3 regions of the Bacillus sp. UNCCL81 genome follow, and region 1 is predicted to be linked to each of the others. Evidence: riboswitches for the same ligand, from Rfam matches in the RefSeq annotation. Region 1 holds a riboswitch; each other region holds the start of a gene.

Region 1 (6,913 bases):
ATGAGAGAATTATTTTCATCTACAAATGTTGATGCAATTTATAAGGCGATTGGTGATAACTTAGGTGTCTCATTTGCTCCTTATTTATCTGAAAATTACATCATTAATGAAGATGTCAAGATTTTAGATATTGTAGGTTACGAAGATCTACAAATTCAATATGTATGGTTTATGTCTAGTAAGAAAAGATATTCAAAATTGATAGACGACTACATAACGAAATTAAAAGATGAGTTAAATGTAAATGATTGATATAAAAAGTGGATGATCATTCATCTACTTTTTTATTTTAGTCGATATATTATAGACACCCAGCCTTTTAAAACCATTAATTAATGCTCACTTTATAAGATTGAAAAAATTTAATAAAAATTAAGTAGAACATCTTGGAGGCAAAAGTAAAAAAATATTGACTTAGTGGGTTAAGACCATGGAAACTAGTTTGTCAAAGAGTTCCTAAAATCCTTTCTAATGTTAAATAATACACTGGAAATTATAGAAAACCACTGTAATACTTCAGTGGTTTTCTTGTTTATATACCAATGTAAACAATATTTCTGAAAGAGCTTATAGTTCCTCTTTTACAAGAAACTTTTCTCTCGCATGTTCTGCAGCTTCAACCATCACTTTTAGTGCTCCGACTGTTTCAGCAATACCCCGTGTTTTCAAACCGCAATCAGGATTAATCCAGAAGAGTTTTGGATTAATTATTTGAAGTGCACGATCAATATTTCTTGCGAGCTCTTTAACCTTTGGTACGCGTGGACTATGAATATCATAAACGCCAAGACCAATCCCTTTATCGTACGTATTTTCTTCAAAGGCATAAATTAACTCACCATGGCTTCTTGATGTTTCAATTGAAATAACATCAGCATCGAGAGCATTAATTGCATCAATGATATCTTCAAAATTCGAATAGCACATATGAGTATGAATTTGTGTATCATTTTGTACAGAAGCAGTCGCAAGTTTAAATGCATTAACAGCAACGTTCAGATAGCTTTCCCAGTTTTCGCGCTTTAATGGAAGTCCTTCACGAATTGCTGGCTCATCGACTTGAATCATTCGTATTCCGTTTTTCTCAAGCTCTTCAACTTCTGTTCTAATCGCAAGTGCAATTTGATTTGCAACATCGTAACGTGAAATATCATCTCGTACAAACGACCAGTTTAAAATTGTAATTGGACCTGTCAACATGCCTTTTACCGGTTTAGTTGTTAAAGATTGGGCATATACAGATTCTTTAACAGTCATTGGTTCTTGAAACGACACGTCTCCATAAATAAGTGGTGGTTTTACGCAACGAGATCCATATGACTGCACCCAACCAAATTTTGTGAATTGAAACCCAGCTAATTTTTCTCCAAAATACTCAACCATATCTGTTCGTTCAAATTCACCATGTACAAACACATCTAAGCCAAGTTCTTCTTGAATATCAATCCATTTTTTTATTTCTGCATAAATATACTCTTCATATTGAGTAGTAGTTATTTCGCCTTTACGCCATTTTAAACGCTGTCCTCTAACTTCCTGTGTTTGTGGAAAGCTACCAATTGTAGTAGTAGGAAGAAGTGGTAATTTGAAAAACTCTTCCTGAATAGATTGGCGAACTTTATAATCTGCCTCACGATTAACACTATATATGTGTAAATTTTGAATTGCTTGCTGAACTTGTTTGTTGTTTCGAACTGACGATTCATTTAAAGCTTGGATGGCTTTTGTGCTTTCATCGATTTCTGCTTGAATTGAAGTTTTTCCATCTTGCAAGCCTTTTGCAAGTATAACAATTTCTCGTAACTTTTCATCAGCAAATGATAGCGCACCTTTTAGAACTTCATCAAGCGTTTCTTCATTTTTCACTGTAACAGGTGTATGTAATAAGCTTGAGGAAGGTTGTACGATAACTTGCTCTTTTGAAACAAATTCCGTAATTTGTGTAAGAATAGAATGTTTATCATTAAGATTTGCACGCCATATATTACGACCGTCAATAACTCCAGCAGCAAGTATCTTATCCTTTGGGAAACCATACTTTTTAATCGAAGCTAGATTCTGACCGTTATCATGTACAAAATCAAGTCCAATACCATCAACTGGAAGTGAAATTACATCTTGGTAGTTGTCAATGCTCTCAAAGTAAGTTTGCAAAATCAGCTTTATGTTAGGTGCTGCTTCACGTAATGTTTGGTAGACATCGTTAAATAATGCAACTTCTTCTTTTGAAATAGACGTTGATAAGATAGGCTCATCTATTTGTACCCACTCTACTCCTTCTGTTTGTAGATCGTGTAAAATCTTAGCATAAAGAGGTACAAATTGATTAACGACCGATTTAAAATCATTTTCATTATAGCCTTTTGACAGTTTTACAAATGTTACCGGGCCTAAGATTACAGGCTTTCCTTCAATATTAAGTTTTTGTTTAGCCTCTTTATAAAATTCAAGAGGACGGTTTTCGACAAGAGTAGGTACTACTTCGCCCAACTCTGGAACAATATAGTGATAGTTTGTGTTAAACCATTTTGTCATTTCAGATGCAACGGCACCTTTCGTACCACGTGCGATCTCAAAATATGTTTCTAGCGATACTTTACCTCCACCATATTCAAAGCGCTTTGGCACTAGACCGAACATAACAGCCGTATCAAGAACATGGTCATACAAGCTAAAGTCTCCTACTGGAATCAAGTCAATTCCTTGATTCTTTTGCTTTTGAAGATGGTGTATACGAATTTCCTCTGTTTGTTTTAAAAAATCTTCTTTTTCTAGTTTACCTGCCCAAAACTGTTCAAGTGCTCTTTTCCATTCACGCTTTTCACCAATTCTTGGATAACCTAAATTAGAACTTTTTACTTTTTTCATCATTTATACACTCCTTGTTTTTTTGATGTCTGATTTTTACGTCTCAATAAAAAATCTCTCTTTTCAAAATAGAAAAGAGAGACTCATACGCATCGTTAACTTGAGTTGAGACCTTTTGGTTCCCAAAACACGTACTCCTCACTCCCCCCTATTCATCCGTAGGTACAAGCGCATACAACAGGCAGGTCTCCTGACTTAGACTCAACACTTCTTATCCCTTCCCATTTCAATTTTGAAACAGTGGTAAATTGATAAGTCGCTCCTCAATACAGTGGCGGGACCGTGTCGGATTTTAACCGAACTTCCCTTTTAAGCTGTGAAAATGACTTTCACAACACCTGATGCATTTTTTATTCAATTTTATTAACAAAACTTCAAAACACTCATAATAATAAAAAGCCCTCTCTAATTGAAATAGAGAGGGCTACAAAATTTATGGAATCCTCTCTTATTTTCCAAAGCAAAAAATGCTTTGCAGGAATTAGCACCTTTTCAACAATACTGCTGAATGGTTGCCGGGCTTCATCGGGCCAGTCCCTCCGCCTCTCTCAATAAGAGTTAAATAATTTATAATGTTTTGAATTTAATAGTCATGTTATCACGATAAACACAGGCTGTCAAAATAAACTTTCATAAATTTAATAAAAAGTCGTAAGTAGGATTGATTGTTCACATTTTGGTAGTTTAATTAGATATGGGAACAAAATTGGAGTTTAATTAAAAAGCTTCAGCTAAAAGGCCGGTTAAATTAAAACTAAAAAAGTAAGTGATACTTGGAAAGTAAACTTAGCTGATGAGTTTATTGATGGATTAAGGAATATATATGATCGAAGTAACGATAAAGATTTGAAATTAAGAAGAATCGACTCTACCAATTAAAAAAAATGTAAAATATATAGATATTTTAATATAACTAATACGTTAGTTAGCTGTTTAAGAATAGAGATTAAAATTCGTTATAAAAGAATTAAGTAGCGGGTTAGAAAATTAGTAGACATTACATTCATATTAGGAAAATTATGGATATTTTTTATGTTTTAATTAAATTCAATAATACTTTTCTCATAATCGGTTTTTATTTATATTTAAATAATTATTATTGAATTGTTAAGTAAAAACATTAAATTATAACAATTGTGAATTATCTAAACGTTTGTTATAATTTGTTTTACAATTTGATACGTGTAGAATCAGGTGTAGATTATGAGATTTGTAATCTACTTAAAAGGGAAGTTCGGTTAGAATCCGACGCTGTCCCGCAACTGTATTTAGGAGCGATTCGAAATATCCACTGTCTTTTCGTAAAATGAAGATGGGAAGGTTCGAAAAGTGATGATCATAAGCCAGGAGACCTGCCTGTTTCAGCACACATCATATACCTACGCGGATAGGGGGTGTTAAGTGCGAGCGAATGTGGCATGTTTTTTTAATTGATTAAAAACATGTTTATTAAACCATGAGTTCTGACTTAACAACTTCTTCTTAAAAGAAGTTGTTTTTTTATTGTCAATTTTCTATTTCAAATTATGAGGAGGGTTTAGTTGTTTGGTACGGTTGAGTATTTTATCAATGATTTTAAAACATGCATCATGAATGGTTTTTGTATTGAACCGTCAATTAATTTGAGCTCCTATTATGAACAACAAACAGAAGGAATAAAAAAACGTTTAGGAAAAAGTGATGAAAAGGAGGTTCATTTAAACAATCTTGAAAAGGCTTACAAAATAATATGTGAAGAGCTATTTGGAGATGGGAGGAAGATATAAATGGAAGCTAAAGAAAAATTTTATCCGGGATTAGATGGTGTTGTTGTAGCAGAAACGAAGATTTCTTTTTTAGATACAGTGCAAAGCGAAATTGTAATTAAGGGTTATGACCTTATAAAACTAGCTGAATCAAAAGAGTATTTGGATATTGTCCATTTATTACTAGAAGAAAAATTACCTAATTCTATTGAAATAGCAGAAATGAAAAAGAATCTGAAGGGGGAATATGTAATACCTGAAGAACTTTTGGATATGTTCAAACATCTTCCTGAGAATACACACCCGATGGATGGTCTTCGTACGGGTATATCGGCGCTTGCAGGATATGACATTAACCTTGATGAACGTTCATTGACTGCAAATAAAAAACGAGCATATCAATTGATTGGTAGAGTACCAAATATTGTAGCAAATAGTTATCGAATCATTCAAAAACTTGAGCCTATTCTTCCAGATGAAAATCTATCATATAGCGCAAATTTCTTTTATATGCTGACTGGTAGAATCCCGACTTCATTAGAGGAAAAAATATTTGACCAATCCTTAGTGTTATACAGTGAGCATGAAATGCCAAACTCTACGTTTACAGCAAGGGTAATTGCTTCAACTCAGTCTGATCTATATGGTGCATTAACTGGCGCGGTGGCATCTTTAAAAGGTAACTTGCATGGAGGAGCTAATGAGGCTGTTATGTATATGCTTAATGAAGCGGGGAGTGTGGAAAAATTTGAAGAATTGCTAGAAACAAAACTGTTTAAAAAAGAAAAGATAATGGGATTCGGTCATCGAGTTTATATGAAAAAGATGGATCCTAGAGCTTTATTGATGAAGGAAGCATTAAAAGAGCTATGTGATATAAAAGGCGACGATACACTATATAAAATGTGTGAAGCTGGAGAAAGAATCATGGAGAGGGAGAAAGGTATTTATCCAAACCTGGATTATTATGCTGCTCCTGTCTATTGGATGCTAGGAATTCCAATTCCTTTATATACACCTATCTTTTTTAGTGCAAGGACAGTAGGGCTTTGTGCACATGTAATTGAACAGCATGCAAACAATCGACTATTCCGTCCACGAGTAAGTTATATAGGTGAGCGACATGTCTTTAATAAAACAACTGGGCAGTTGTAAGAATCGCTCACCAATTAAAAATGGATATTTTGGCGAATACCCATTTACATCATAATAGACTTTTAACAAAAAAGGAAGGTACTGTATGTTAAAGACAAATGATAATACGAAAACAGATATTTTATTAGAAGAAATCGCAGATTACGTTTTAAATAAAGAGATTAAGAGTCCAGAAGCATTTAGCACTGCTCATTATATATTACTAGATACATTGGGGTGTGGAATTCTCGCTTTAAACTATCCGGAATGTACAAAATTGTTAGGGCCTGTAGTAGCTGGAACAGTTGTACCAAATGGAACTCGAGTACCTGGAACATCATACGTTCTTGATCCTGTAAAAGGGGCATTTAATATCGGATGTATGATTCGTTGGCTGGATTATAATGACACTTGGCTAGCTGCGGAATGGGGTCACCCTTCTGATAATCTTGGCGGAATTCTTGCAGTAGCTGATTATTTGAGCCAGGTTCATATTTCTGAAGGGAAAGAGCCATTAAAGGTAAGAGATGTACTAGAAGCAATGATTAAAGCACACGAAATTCAAGGAATTCTAGCATTAGAAAACAGCTTGAATCGTGTTGGGCTTGATCATGTTCATTTTGTAAAAATTGCTACAACAGCAGTAGTGACGAAAATGCTGGGAGGAACTCGTCAGGAAATCATAAACGCACTTTCGAATGCATGGATTGATGGCGCTAGCTTAAGAACTTACAGACACGCTCCTAATACAGGTTCACGTAAATCTTGGGCTGCAGGTGATGCGACAAGTAGAGGTGTGCATTTGGCAATGATGGCTTTAAAAGGCGAGATGGGCTATCCGACTGCCCTTTCAGCTCCAGGATGGGGTTTTCAGGACGTCTTATTTAATAAAAAAGAGGTAGTACTTAGTCGACCACTTGATTCTTATGTAATGGAGAATATCCTATTTAAAGTATCGTATCCTGCAGAATTCCATGCTCAAACTGCAGCAGAATGCGCAGTTAAGCTTCATCCTCAAATTATAGACCGTTTAGAAGAAATTGATGAAATTAAAATCATGACGCATGAATCTGCGATACGAATAATTGATAAAACTGGACCGCTTAATAATCCAGCAGATCGCGACCATTGCTTACAATACATTACAGCTGTCGGATTACTTAAAG
Region 2 (6,913 bases), on a different contig from region 1:
AAAATGATCGTCACGGTTTGGGGTGTCGGTTATAAATTTGAAGTAGGTCAGGAGTAATGATCGTAAGAAGTTTAGTCGGAAAGCTTTGGCTGACAATTATCTTACTAGTCTCTCTTGTATTATCATTCTTGACCTTTGTCTTAATAGGATTTTTTGAAAAATTTTATATTGACCTTCAAGTACAAAATATGAAAGATGATGCCACAAAAATTGCACAATTAATAGAAAATGGTCAATCAATCTCCAATATTGAGTATTTATCAAATAATATTGTTAGTAGATATTCAAGAGTAATCATTTCTATTGACGGTCAAGAGCCATGGTATTCGAATAATACTTATGGAATACAGGAGCTACCTTTTAAAGAAATAAAAAGTGATGAAAATTTAAGTAAAACGTTAACTGATAATAAAGAGGTCAGTAAAAGACTTGTATATGGCGAAAATAGTGAGAGAGAAAAATTAGTTGTTGGTGTTCCATTACATACAAACTCCAATAATGGAGCTGTATTTATATACCAAACATTACAACCTGTAAAAGTGATGATTCACCAAACGACTAACTTTGTCTTGCTCGCGGCATCTATTGGAATCGTGTTAACAACATTTTTCTCATTCTTTCTATCTTCTAAAATTACAGCACCTCTTAGAAAGATGAAAGAAGTTGTAAGTAGTATGACTTCAGGGGATTTTAATGTGAAAGTACCAATCCATTCAAGTGATGAAATTGGAGAACTTGCCTATTCATTTAACAAGATGAGTAAACAATTAAATTTTAATATGAATGCATTAAAACAAGAGAAGGAGAAAGTTTCTAATATTATTACAAGTATGGTAGATGGTGTAATTTCAATTGATAAAGAAGGTCAAATCGTGACATCAAATCCACCAGCTGAACGCTTTTTGAAAATGCTTAATGATGATCAATTTGAAGAACCTTCTTCACTTGTTTTAACGAAGGAACTATTAGATTTATTTGTATTAGTAGTCGAAAGTGAGAAAAAGCAATTTATAGAATTAAATTTCGATCAAGGCAATTGGCAAGTTTTAATGTCCCCCCTATATAATCAAACGAATATAAGAGGCGTTGTAGCGGTGATTCGGGATGTTACAGAACAAAGACGTTTAGAAAAGATGAGAAAAGATTTTATAGCGCATGTTTCTCATGAACTACGTACGCCTATTTCTTTATTACAAGGTTATAGCGAAGCGATTGTTGATGGTGTAGCTGAATCCAAAGAAGAGATGCAAGAATTGTCACAAATCATTTATGATGAGTCACTTAGAATGGGTCGATTAGTAAATGATTTGTTAGATTTAGCAAGAATGGAGAACGGATTTACTGAATTAAATAGAGAGTTCGTTCCTCTAGTACAATTTGTAGATCGAATTTTACGCAAGTTTAAAGGTTTAGCAAAGGAAAAAAATATTAAGCTATTTGGAGAAATCGACAACATTCCACAAATAAATATATACATAGATGAGGATCGAATGGAACAGGTTTTTACAAATTTAATTGATAATGCTATAAGACATACGAATGAAAATGGAAGAATAATTGTTTCAGTAAATCAAAATGAACGATCAACTACATTTAATTTTATTGATTCAGGTGCAGGGATTTCAAAAGAAGATTTACCATTTGTATTTGAACGTTTTTATAAAGCGGATAAAGCTCGTACAAGAGGTAGAAGTGGAACGGGTTTAGGATTATCAATCGTTAAAAATATTGTAACAGCACATGGTGGATCGATTCAGGTCTATAGTGAAGTAGGACAAGGAACGACATTTAAAGTTAAAATACCGCATAATTTATGAATGAACGAAAAAGATGTAGAGTAATCTTGTTTCATATAAAACATATTTCCATTAAGTTTAGAGACAAAAACTCTGCTAAACACACAAAAAAACATATCAAAGGTTAGTAAAATAATAAACATATAAATAAAATAATTGAATTCTTACCCAATTTATCTTACGATTGAATTAATGAAATATTGATGAGTTTAGTGCAAGTATTGCTTAAAAGGGAATCTGGTATAATCCAGAACTGTCCCCGCAACTGTAATGTGGACGAAACGAATAGCCACTGTTCTTTATGAATGGGAAGGTCGGAGTAGGTTGAAGCAAAGTCAGTAGACCTGCTAAATTCATCCTTGTTCAATTCTTCGGGGAGTAAGAATTTGAAGCAGCAGTTGCAAGACTTCTTGTATAAATATGTTGTTTCAGCCCCGTTCAAAACGAATGGGGTTTTTTTATGCTTTCCAAATTATTAGGAGGATTTAAATGAAGAAGTTTTTATCAAGTTTGATCATTATGTTATTGTGTTTAGGATTATTTGGTTGTAATAATGATACAACACAAAAAAAATCGAATGTAAGTAAGAGTGAACAAGCAACTTTTCCAATGACTGTAAAAGATGCAACGAACAAAGAAGTTAGCTTTAAAGAGGCACCTAAAAGAATAGTATCACTTATACCTAGTAATACAGAAATCTTGTTTTCTATTGGTGATGGCAAGGATGTAGTAGGGGTAACGGATTTTGACAATTATCCAAAAGAAGTAAAATCAATTGATAAAGTTGGCGGAAATAATGCTGATATGACATATAATGTTGAAAAAATTATTTCATTAAAACCTGATTTAGTTTTAGCACATGAATCAAGTTTAGGAATTTCTGCTGACGGTTTAGAACAGATAAAACAAGCTGGGATTAATGTTTTTGTCGTAAAAAATGCTGCAACTATTAATGATGTGTATGATACAATTCAACAAGTTGGAGAAATAACTGGAAAAACTGAGCAATCGAAAAAAGTTGTAACAGGTATGAAAACAAAATTAGATGAAATTAGCAAAAAAACAGCTAAAGCAACTACAAATCCAAAGGTTTGGCTTGAAATATCAGGACCACCAGAAATATATACAGCAGGTAAAGGTACGTTCCTAGATGAAATGCTTTCGATTGTACATGCTAAAAACGTAGCTGAAAGTGAAAAAGGTTGGGTAAAGTATAGTGAGGAATCAGCGATTAAAGCGAATCCTGATGTGATTTTAACAACTTATGGATATTATGTACCAAATCTAGAAAAAACTGTAATGGCTAGAAAAAACTGGCAAACAGTAAACGCAATTAAAAATCACCGTGTATATGATGTTAATTCAGATACAACATCTAGACCTGGTCCAAGACTTGCAGAGGGAGTCGAAGCAATTGCAAAGGCGGTTTACCCAGAGCTTTATAAATAATACATATTCAATCTTTTTAATTCCAATTATCTTATTAATCTTTTTATTTATTTTAGGGGTTTCGATAGGGTCTACATCGATTCCCTTTTCTTCGATTATTTCTAGCTTTTCGGATGCTCTATTTAAAACAGATTATGTTCCAACTGATATTCAAACAATTGTCATGAATATAAGAGTACCAAGGGTTTTGTTAGCTGGATTAGTCGGTGCGTGCCTTTCTTTGGCAGGTGTTGCATTTCAAGGTATACTTAAAAATCCATTAGCTGATCCTTTTACATTAGGTGTTTCTTCAGGTGCATCTGTTGGAGCTGTTGTAGTTTTGTTTTTCCAAATAAGCTTGCCTTTTGTAACTTATTTCACATTGCCTGTTGTTAGTATATTATTTGGGTTTGGCACACTCATCTTATTACTACTATTTGTTAGAAAACTAGATCGATCCCTAAATGTAGAGACAATAATATTAGGTGGTATCATAATCAGTTCATTTTGTTCTGCCTTATTATCATTATTTATTACATTTTCAAATAATGAATTACGAGCAGTAATTGGATGGTTAATGGGCAATATCAGTGGTAGAGGCATCCAATACTCTCTAAGTTTATTACCGTTTTTAATCGTTTCTTTTTTTATTTTATTTAGTCAAAATAGGCAGTTAGATGCGATGACATTTGGTAGTACAAATGCAAAACATATCGGAATTGATGTGAAAAAGTCCACTTATTTAATTTTGTTAACAGGTAGTATTTTATCTGGTGCAGCAGTAGCTGTTTCTGGAACAATTGGATTTGTAGGATTAGTTGTTCCGCATTTTACTAGAACACTTGTAGGGCCATTACATAAAAAATTACTCCCATTATCAATGATCAATGGAGCAATATTTTTAATAGGATCTGACATTCTATCTAGGATTGTTCTAGCTCCTAGAGAATTACCAATTGGGGTAATTACATCTTTAATTGGTGCTCCAATATTTGCTTTTATTTTACTATCTTTGAAAAGAAATAGGGGAAAAGTATGATCAAATGTCAAGATATCTCATATTCATATGATGGAATTCATACTGATTTGGATGAACTGTCTTATTCGATTAATCAAGGAGAATGGCTAGGAATTATTGGTCCAAATGGGAGTGGAAAGTCAACGTTTTTAAATATTCTTTGTGGACTTTTTAAGCCGACTAAAGGAAATGTAATGTTGGATGGAGAATTTGTTACTAATATGTCTAATAAAGAAATAGCAAAAAAGATTGCTGTTTTATCACAACAAAATTCCTATACATATTCTTATGAGGTAAAAGAAACAGTTAAACTTGGACGTCTGGCTCATTCGACTTCCTTTTTTCCTAGCTGGTCCACAATCGATGAAACTGCTGTCAATAATGCAATGATGATGACTGGTACAGAGAAGATGGAAAAAAGCTTCATAAATGAAATTAGTGGTGGTGAGCGTCAAAGAGTATTTCTTGCTCAATGCTTCGCTCAGGAAACACCATATATTTTTTTAGACGAACCAAGTAACCATCTAGATTTAATGCATACTATTAAAATTTTAGACGTTTTAAAGGAATTACAAAAACAAGAGAATAAAACGATTGTAACTGTTTTTCATGACTTAAATTTAGCAAGTCTTTATTGTGATCGATTATTAGGATTAAAGGACGGAAAAATTTATATCGAAGGAAATACAGACTCAGTTTTAAGTGAAGATTTATTAAAAGGTTTATATGACACATCATTTCAAATATTAGATAATCCCGAAACAAATAAAAAGGTTATTATTTATAAAAGTAATGTATTGTAAATTAATATTGAAAAAAGGAGAGGTTTTTCATGAAAATTTATACAAAAACTGGGGATAAAGGTCAGACTAGCTTAGTAGGTAAACGAGTAGATAAAGATGATTTAAGGGTAGAATCTTACGGGACAATTGACGAAGTAAATACAATCGTTGGGTACGCAATGACATATTTAGATCATGAAGATACAAGAGATATTTACAATTCACTTCAAAAGATCCAACATGAACTATTTGATTGCGGTGGAGATTTGGCAGTAGTAAAGGATAGCATCCCTTTTAAAACGACAGAGAAAATGGTAGAAGAGCTTGAAACATTAATTGATGAATATATGGAAGCAACTCCCCCATTACAGCGTTTTATTTTACCAGGTGGGTCAAAACCTGCTGCAATCATTCATCAAGCAAGAGCGGTAACGAGACGTGCAGAAAGAACAGTCGTAACATTAATGAAGCAAGAAAATATTCATCTTCCAGTATTTTTATATTTAAATCGACTATCTGATTATTTCTTTGCACTTGCAAGGGTAATCAACACACGTTTAAATATTAAGGATGTTGAATACGAACGAGGAGCAATCGTATTTCGAACTGATAAAAAATAAATAAGAAAAATAGCGATTGAATAGTTAAATTTTTCTAATCAATCGCTATTTTTTTGTATAAATAAGTTTTTTCTATCATAGAATGTTTGAGTGTATGTTTTAGTAAAAGTACTTCTTGGCGTTTATATTTTAGAATTGCTCAATTCATCTTAAGTAATATACATAAAAAAGAGTTAGGGTCTGATTTAAGCGCTTAGTCCAATTTATTTCTAAATTACTAAAGGTCAGTCCTCGAGTTATTTGACTGATTAAACACTTTTCACATTTCTTTAGATAGGAGGCAAATAATGTTTGATTTTCTTAGGAGATGTTTGTTGATTGTTGTGTTTGTTTTAACGATTGGTCTTTTATTTATCGGTGGAAATCGAGAGAAATTAAAGGATATAATATTAGATAAAAATTTTCATGAATTAAAAATTGTTTCAAATCCTTAGCCGTTTAAATTAAATTTATAAGTTTAATAATAAGGGTTGAAGCACAGATTAGTTGTAGAACTTCTAATGTAAATGTAATTTACTAATAAATTTGGTAAAGTACATTTATATGTGAAGTTCTATTTTTAATTTTAAGGAGAAAAAAATGACTAATTTATGGGATCCAGCAATTGTAATGGAAGACGAAATAGCGAAAGAAATAATAAAGATCCAATTTCCAAATATAAAAATAAACGGAATAAAAAAAATTGGCGAAGGGTTTGATAATACAGTTTTTTGTTTAAACGATGAAATTTTACTAAGATTTCCACGAAGAGAAATAGCTGTAGAAATTTTAAATGTTGAAAGAAAGTTACTCCCAATTATATTTAATCATTTTGAATTGAAGACAACGGTACCAATACTCGATGGAAAGCCATCTGAATTATTTCCTTGGCCATTTTTAGGATATAATTTTATTGCAGGAAAACCTCCAATTTATTTAAATAGAACTGATAGAATATTAATGATTGAACCAATCGCGAATTTCTTGAAAAATTTACATTCAATAAATTTCGATGAATTAAAGGGTATAAATCTACCGTATGATGAATTGAAGAGATTAGATATAAACTTCCGTAAACCTCAGGCTAAAAAATATATTCAACAGGCAATACAGAAGAATCTAATTGAAGATGAACAGAAACTTAATCATTTTATTGAAAGCTTAGTTGAAATTAAAAGTGAGACAACTTTAGTTCTTGTTCATGGTGATTTACATTTTAAGAATATGATTGTTAATGAACAAAACCAACTTAAAGGAATTATTGATTGGGGTGATGCTCATATTGGTAAT
Region 3 (6,913 bases), 590 kb from region 1:
GCGAAGCTTGAGAACCGATCATTGTTTGAGGATCCAATGGATTTCCTTGCTTAATCGCTTTTACTCGGTTTACTGCTCTATCCATAAATTCCTCATAAATTGATTCATGAATAAGCGCTCTAGAAGGACATGTACATACTTCCCCCTGATTTAAAGCAAACATCGTAAAGCCTTCAAGTGCTTTATCGAAAAACTCTTCATTATCTACTACATCTTCAAAGAAAATATTAGGAGATTTACCACCTAATTCTAATGTAACAGGAATTAAATTCTTTGAAGCATATTCCATAATTAGTCGACCAGTTGAAGTTTCACCAGTAAATGCAATTTTTGCAATTCGATCACTTGAAGCTAATGGTTTACCTGCTTCAAGTCCAAATCCGTTTACAACGTTAACAACTCCAGGTGGCAATAGATCTTGAATTAGTTCCATTAAAACTAACACAGATGTTGGCGTTTGCTCAGCCGGTTTTAAAACAACACAATTCCCTGCAGCAAGGGCTGGAGCAAGCTTCCATACAGCCATTAAAATCGGGAAGTTCCATGGAATAATCTGACCGACAACCCCTAATGGCTCTTTATAATGATATGCAACTGTATCACCATCAAGTTCACCGAGCGATCCTTCTTGCGACCTGATACATCCGGCAAAATAACGGAAATGGTCTATTGCTAAAGGAATATCTGCAGCTAAAGTTTCACGAACAGGTTTACCGTTTTCCCAAGTTTCAGCGACAGCAAGATATTCTTTATTTGATTCCATACGATCAGCAATCTTATGTAAAATATTTGCCCTCTCAGTTACTGACATTCTCCCCCATTTACCTTTTGCACCATGTGCTGCATCAAGTGCTTTTTCGATATCTTCTGAAGTCGATCTAGCCACCTCACAAAAGACTTGTCCAGTTACAGGCGAAACATTTCCAAAATACTGTTCTCTTACTGGTCTTACCCATTCCCCACCAATAAAATTGTCATAACGATTTTTAAACGTAATTAATGAACCAGATTTTCCAGGTGTAGCAAATACCATAATGATTCCCCCTTAATAGCTTGTCTCTTTCTAAACCTATGAAAGTGTGTTTATAACTATGACTAATAATAGATAATTTGTTTAATAGAAATTTTTTGATTCAAGACACATTATTAGGTAGAATGATAGAAGTGAAAAAAATCTGTTAGAAAATGAGGGGTAACTGTGCGTAAAAACTTCGTAGATATTTTATATCTCCTTGTTGGATCAGCTATATTTGCAGTCGGTGTTAACTTCTTTGCAATACCGAATAAATTAGCTGAAGGTGGCTTTACCGGCATTACGATGATTACTTATTATCTATTTAACTGGTCACCTGATGTCGTATATTTTGTTTTAAATGCTTCCTTGTTAATAATTGGATATAAATATTTAAAGAAACAACTAATAATTTATACAGTTATTTCAATCGTAGCGATTTCATTTTTCTTACGTATTACGGACGGTTACGGCGTACCTACAAGCGAAACTTTACTAGGTACTATTTTTGCTGGTGTTTTAATCGGTCTGGGGTTAGGAATTGTCTTTCGTGCGGGTGGCACAACAGGTGGTTCTACGGTTCTTGCTCAAATGGTACATCAATCCTTTGGGTGGAGTATTAGTAAATCTTTACTTTTATTTGATCTAATTGTCGTTTTAGGTGGTTATTTTGTAATCGGCTTTGAGAAAACATTATATACTGTCATTTCTATTTATATAGGTATTAAAGTTTTGGATTTTATTATGGAAGGATTAAATCCTAAAAAAGCGATTACGATTATTTCCGATCAAGCAAATGAAATTGCACAAATCGTTTCAAATGAAATGAATCGAGGCGTAACGATTTATACTGCAAAAGGCCATTTCTCTGGCTTAAGAAAAGAGTCCTTATACATTATTCTTAATAATAAAGAACTATTTGAACTAAAAAAAATAATCCACACAATCGATCCAAAAGCATTTGTCGTTATACATGATGTAAATGATGTACTTAAGGCAGGATAAATAGTTAAGTAAACTCGGACTAAAAATAAAAAACAAATCACCATAAGTAATCTTAACTTAAGTGATTTGTTTTTTTATTTTCCCTGCACTTTTTGTACTAAGTTCTTATGTTCTTACCCTTTCTTCTCACTTCTCTCTGACAATAACCTCTCATTTATTCCATCAAGTTCCTTTTGTAGCTTGACGATTTTTGAAATTTGAGCTTTCTTTTCTTCATCCGTATCTTTTTCTTCTGCATTCATTGCAGCTATTTCAAGTTGTAATTTAATTCGTTCATTTAATAAAGTTTGCTGATCGTTTGAGATGTTCTGTCTTCCGTTCCATTCTGAAAAAGATCCTTTGAAATCATAAAGATTTCCATTTTCAATATGAATTACACGATTTGAGACCTTTTTTAGTAAATATGGATCATGTGACACTACAACTACAGCTCCAGGATATGCAGCTAATGCTTCCTCAATTCTTTCTCTCGTGTGAATATCTAAATAATTTGTTGGTTCGTCAAGCACTAGTAGATTAGAATCAGAAAAGTATAACTTTACGAAAGCAACTCTACATTTCTCCCCCATACTTAGTTGAGCAATACTCTTGTAAACATCCTCTCTTCTAAAAAGGAAACATGCTAAAATTGTTCTTGCTTCTGTTTCAGTCATATTTGGAAGTGATAAAATTTCATTTAAAATTGTTGAATCCTCATTTAACGCTTCAAGCTCTTGCATAAAATAACCTATTTTTAATTGAGGATTATGTCTTACAGAGCCATTACAAGGAATCATTAATCCTGTTAATAATTTTAAAAATGTAGATTTTCCAGAACCATTTTTACCGATTACTGCTAATCGATCTTCTCGATTTAAAATAAAATCAACTTGATTAAATATCGTTTTGTTATCATATGAAAAATCGACTTTTTCAAAAGTAATCATTTGTTTTGCTGAAAATGAATCATTTTCAAAGCTCGCTGAAATTAATTTAGCTTCTTTTGGTTTTTCTACTTTTCTTTTCTCTAATCGATCTAAATCCTTTTCTTTTGATTTAAATCTTAATGCATTTTTTGCTGCTTGTTTCTTAGCAAAAGGATCTCGTTCACTGGCTGCATTATGCGAGCTTGTAAACCATTGTTTATATTGATTAATTGTTTCAATAAGCTTTTTCTTTTCTGCTTCTTGTTTTTCATATTGAGCCTGCTGAGTTTTTCGCTCATGTTCTTTTTGAATTTTGTAAGTTGAATAGCCACCACTATATTTAAATGTACCACTATCAGTTAATTCAACTGTAACAGTCGCAACATCATCAATGAATTGACGTTCATGAGAAATAAAAAGTACACTACCTTTAAAGTTTTGTAACCATTCCGTTAACCATTGGATTGACTCAGAGTCCAAATGATTTGTTGGTTCGTCTAAAATTAATAGCTTTGGTTGCTTCATCATTACTTTTGCTAATTTGACTTTTGTTTTTTGCCCACCGCTTAAATGACTGAATGGAATATTCCATAATTCTTGCGGTAATTGAAATTTCTTCAAAACTTGATCTATTTTTGTTTCCCAATCATAGCCATCTAATTCTAAATATCTACTTAAGTTCTCGTTATATTTAGCAAGATTTTCTTCATTTGACAAATCAAGTAGATATTTTTCTAAATTCTTTTTAATGAAGGATCGTTCCTGATCAAACGATTCGATCACTTCCCTTGCCAAAATGCCTTCCTGATTCTCTTCATCTGTTAAAAGCCATCCAATTTCATCTTTTGAATAGTGAATTTGCAGCATTCCTTTTTTCAATGGAATATTACCTAAAATGGCATTAATAAATGTTGATTTTCCAACGCCATTTTCACCAATTAATGCTACCCTTTCACCTTCTTTTATATCTAAGTTTCCATTTTTAAAAATTGTTTTACCGTTTAATTCTATTTCTATATTCGATGCTTTTATAATAAACATATACTTCACTCCATCCGATTTTAAAATATCACCCTGCTTAAAAAATTCAATCCTTTATCGAAAGCATTTTTTAAGAAAGAAAATAAAAAACACACAAGCAGTATCTGCCTGTGTGTAAATTGGATGTGATTTAATAAGCCGTGTATATATATAAATATATACGTTAGAATATTTTTCTAATGAAATGTAATAGTAAATAAACCATTCATTTAAGACAATGGATTAAATTTATTATTAGTATAGGCTCATCAATAGACATAGTTATCCAATTTCTCTGACTTCAGGCAGAGTACTTTTTTGCTATAAAATTCGTTAGCTTAAAAAGTTATCGGATATTGTACATAGTGTCTAAATTTGATGCCTCCTTAAAAATATTAATTTAATCTTAACTTACTTTTAGTATGATTTCAATGGTTTCTTTTTATTCTTTCCAAATTAATGCCAATTCCTTACTCAATTTCTTTCTTAATTGGCGACTTTCTAATCGTTTAAATGCTAATTGCTGTAATTTAATTTCTTCATCAGTTTCTGGTATTACCTCTACTACTCTATGTGGTTTTCCATCTTTAAGTGCAACAAATGTTACAAAACATGTTGCAGCAACCCTTTTTTCACCTGAAAGTAGGTCTTCGGCTGTAGCTCGAACAAACACTTCCATTGAGCTTGAGCCTGTTAAGATCACGAACGATTCATAATATATGCAGTCACTTTCACGAACTGGACATAAAAATTCTACTGAATCCATCGATGCGGTTACACATTCCATTCTTGAATGCTTTGTAGCTGAAATGGAAGCAATTAAGTCCATTGCTGCAAGCATTTTCCCTCCGAATAATGTACCATGGTTATTTAAATCAGTTGGAAATATTCTACTACTATCAAATACTCTGGATTCTTTTACATATCTACCACTCATCGATTTCACCCTATCATTAAATAATTGAATAATATTTTTCTCGAACTTTTTTCGCAGATTTTACCATATTTGATAAGGCATCTATTACCTCAGTTTCATTACGGGTCATTAAACCACAGTCCTCGTAAATGTTTTTACTACTACTTGCTAATGCAAAATATGTCCCTAGACTAGGTCTTTCATTTATTTCACCATTTCTCGGATATCCTAAATTACTATATGTACTACTTTTTCCTTTTCCTTTTAACTAAAATAAAAAAGCATTTTTATCTCATAAGAGACAAAAATGCCTTTAAGTTGGAAAACATAAATAATTAGAACAAGTTAACTTAAGCTTTCTTTCCATAAGGCACCTCCCTATCTCTCGTAGGTCAAACAGCGTCGTTAGAATAGGCAGGTCTCCTGACTTAAGAATTTTTGTAAATAAAAGCCTTCCCTAAATTAATAAGTGGCATCTTTTTATTTACTCCTCTTTTACAGTGGCGGGACCGTGTTGGAATTAAACCAATCTTCCCTTTTAAGTAAATGATTTCAAACTATGAACTTCATTTACACCTATTCCCTACTATGTAGTTTTCATCATTTTGTCATAAAATGCAAAAATAGTCAAAATATTTATTTTTTACTTTACGTACTGTTTTAAAAAAAACTTTAATTTTTGTATTAAAAAATACTGTCGATTTATTTATTCAGTTAATATAAAAAATGCGTTCGTATAATAGTCTCATCCAGTTTAATACTGTTTGATCTAATCATACGAACGCATAAATTGTTTATAAAATTAATATTTTTTATTGAAAAGCTATGTTCTTAGGAACATCACATCAAATTAAGTCAAGTATTAGTTAGCTATTTCTTCATCTGCTTGGGCATCTAATGGTACACGTTTTCCGATACCAAAAGCATAAAAACAAATGACAAGGATTGCCAAGAAAATAATCCCTACAATAAGTGAGATACGTGTGTCATCATTAAACCACATACCGATTAATACCAAAACTAAGTAGGCTAACGTTAAGTAATTAGTAAATGGTGCAAAAGGCATTTTAAAAGGATGATTTTTAATTTCATCTCCCTTTACTTTTCTAAAACGAATATGACTAATTAAAATGACAAACCACGGGATCATCCCAGGAAGTACACTTGCACTGTATACATACACGAATAAGTTTTTTGGGGCAATAAAATTTAAAATAACGCCAATTATTAAACCAATTAGTACACCAATCGTACCGAATAAAGGCACTCCGTTATTTGAGACTTTTGTAAAATATTTTGGTGCTTGTCCATTTATACCTAATGTATAAAGCATGCGTCCAGCACTATAAATACCACTATTACAACCAGACATCGCAGCAGTAATTACTACGAAGTTAATAATTCCAGCTGCAGCTGTAATACCAAATTTGGCAAAAGTTACAACAAACGGGCTACCAATCGAATTTAGTTGATCCCAAGGGAAAACTGTTACAATTACAAAAATAGCACCTATATAGAAGATTAAAATACGCCAAATAAGACTTTGAATCGCATCTTTTAATGTTTTTTTCGGATTTTCTGCTTCTCCAGCTGTAATACCAATTAATTCAACACCTTGATAAGCTCCAACAACTAATGAAAGTGCAAAGAAGAAACCTGACCAACCACCTGTAAAGAAGCCGCCATTTTTCCAAAGGTTAGATAAACCAATCGCATTTCCTCCGTTTCCAAGACCGAAGAAAATAAGACCAAACCCTGCAACAATCATCAATAAAATTGTAACGACTTTAATCATTGCAAACCAAAATTCAAATTCACCAAATGATTTAACAGAAATTAAATTTGCTGCACCAAGAATCACAATTGCAATAATTCCTGGTATCCAAGCAGGTAGGTCTGGAAACCAATACTTCATATATGCCCCAACTGCAATAATTTCTGACATTCCAACAATAACCCACTGGAACCAGTTACTCCAAGCAGTCATATACCCTGCTAAAGGGTGAATATATTTATGGCCAAATGTCGCAAATGAACCTGTACTTGGCTCTAAGT

Evidence for each region. Region 1 has a riboswitch for cobalamin ahead of BM319_RS06055 (hypothetical protein). Riboswitches for the same ligand answer to the same signal wherever they lie in the genome.
Region 2: linked by a shared signal. The riboswitch ahead of BM319_RS00895 (ABC transporter substrate-binding protein) and the one ahead of BM319_RS06055 (hypothetical protein) in region 1 are both predicted to bind cobalamin.
Region 3: linked by a shared signal. The riboswitch ahead of BM319_RS08715 (acyl-CoA thioesterase) and the one ahead of BM319_RS06055 (hypothetical protein) in region 1 are both predicted to bind cobalamin.

What each region holds. Positions count from the first base shown of each region.
Region 1 covers NZ_FOMF01000003.1:21,160-28,072, forward strand. The annotation lists gene BM319_RS06045 (LysR family transcriptional regulator) at 1-252, shown strand, start outside; gene metE (5-methyltetrahydropteroyltriglutamate--homocysteine S-methyltransferase) at 568-2,868, opposite strand; cobalamin riboswitch at 3,032-3,225, opposite strand; SAM riboswitch class I at 3,314-3,426, opposite strand; cobalamin riboswitch at 4,044-4,242, shown strand; gene BM319_RS06055 (hypothetical protein) at 4,410-4,634, shown strand; gene mmgD (citrate synthase) at 4,635-5,768, shown strand; gene prpD (2-methylcitrate dehydratase) at 5,854-6,913, shown strand, end outside.
Region 2 covers NZ_FOMF01000002.1:153,147-160,059, forward strand. The annotation lists gene BM319_RS00885 (response regulator transcription factor) at 1-57, shown strand, start outside; gene BM319_RS00890 (ATP-binding protein) at 57-1,817, shown strand; cobalamin riboswitch at 1,990-2,162, shown strand; gene BM319_RS00895 (ABC transporter substrate-binding protein) at 2,286-3,245, shown strand; gene BM319_RS00900 (FecCD family ABC transporter permease) at 3,211-4,263, shown strand; gene BM319_RS00905 (ABC transporter ATP-binding protein) at 4,260-5,045, shown strand; gene BM319_RS00910 (cob(I)yrinic acid a,c-diamide adenosyltransferase) at 5,075-5,644, shown strand; gene BM319_RS24485 (hypothetical protein) at 5,932-6,078, shown strand; gene BM319_RS00915 (phosphotransferase) at 6,224-6,913, shown strand, end outside.
Region 3 covers NZ_FOMF01000003.1:612,948-619,860, reverse strand. The annotation lists gene exaC (acetaldehyde dehydrogenase ExaC) at 1-1,033, opposite strand, end outside; gene BM319_RS08725 (YitT family protein) at 1,199-2,017, shown strand; gene abc-f (ribosomal protection-like ABC-F family protein) at 2,131-3,963, opposite strand; gene BM319_RS08715 (acyl-CoA thioesterase) at 4,385-4,879, opposite strand; cobalamin riboswitch at 5,255-5,453, opposite strand; gene BM319_RS08710 (amino acid permease) at 5,721-6,913, opposite strand, start outside.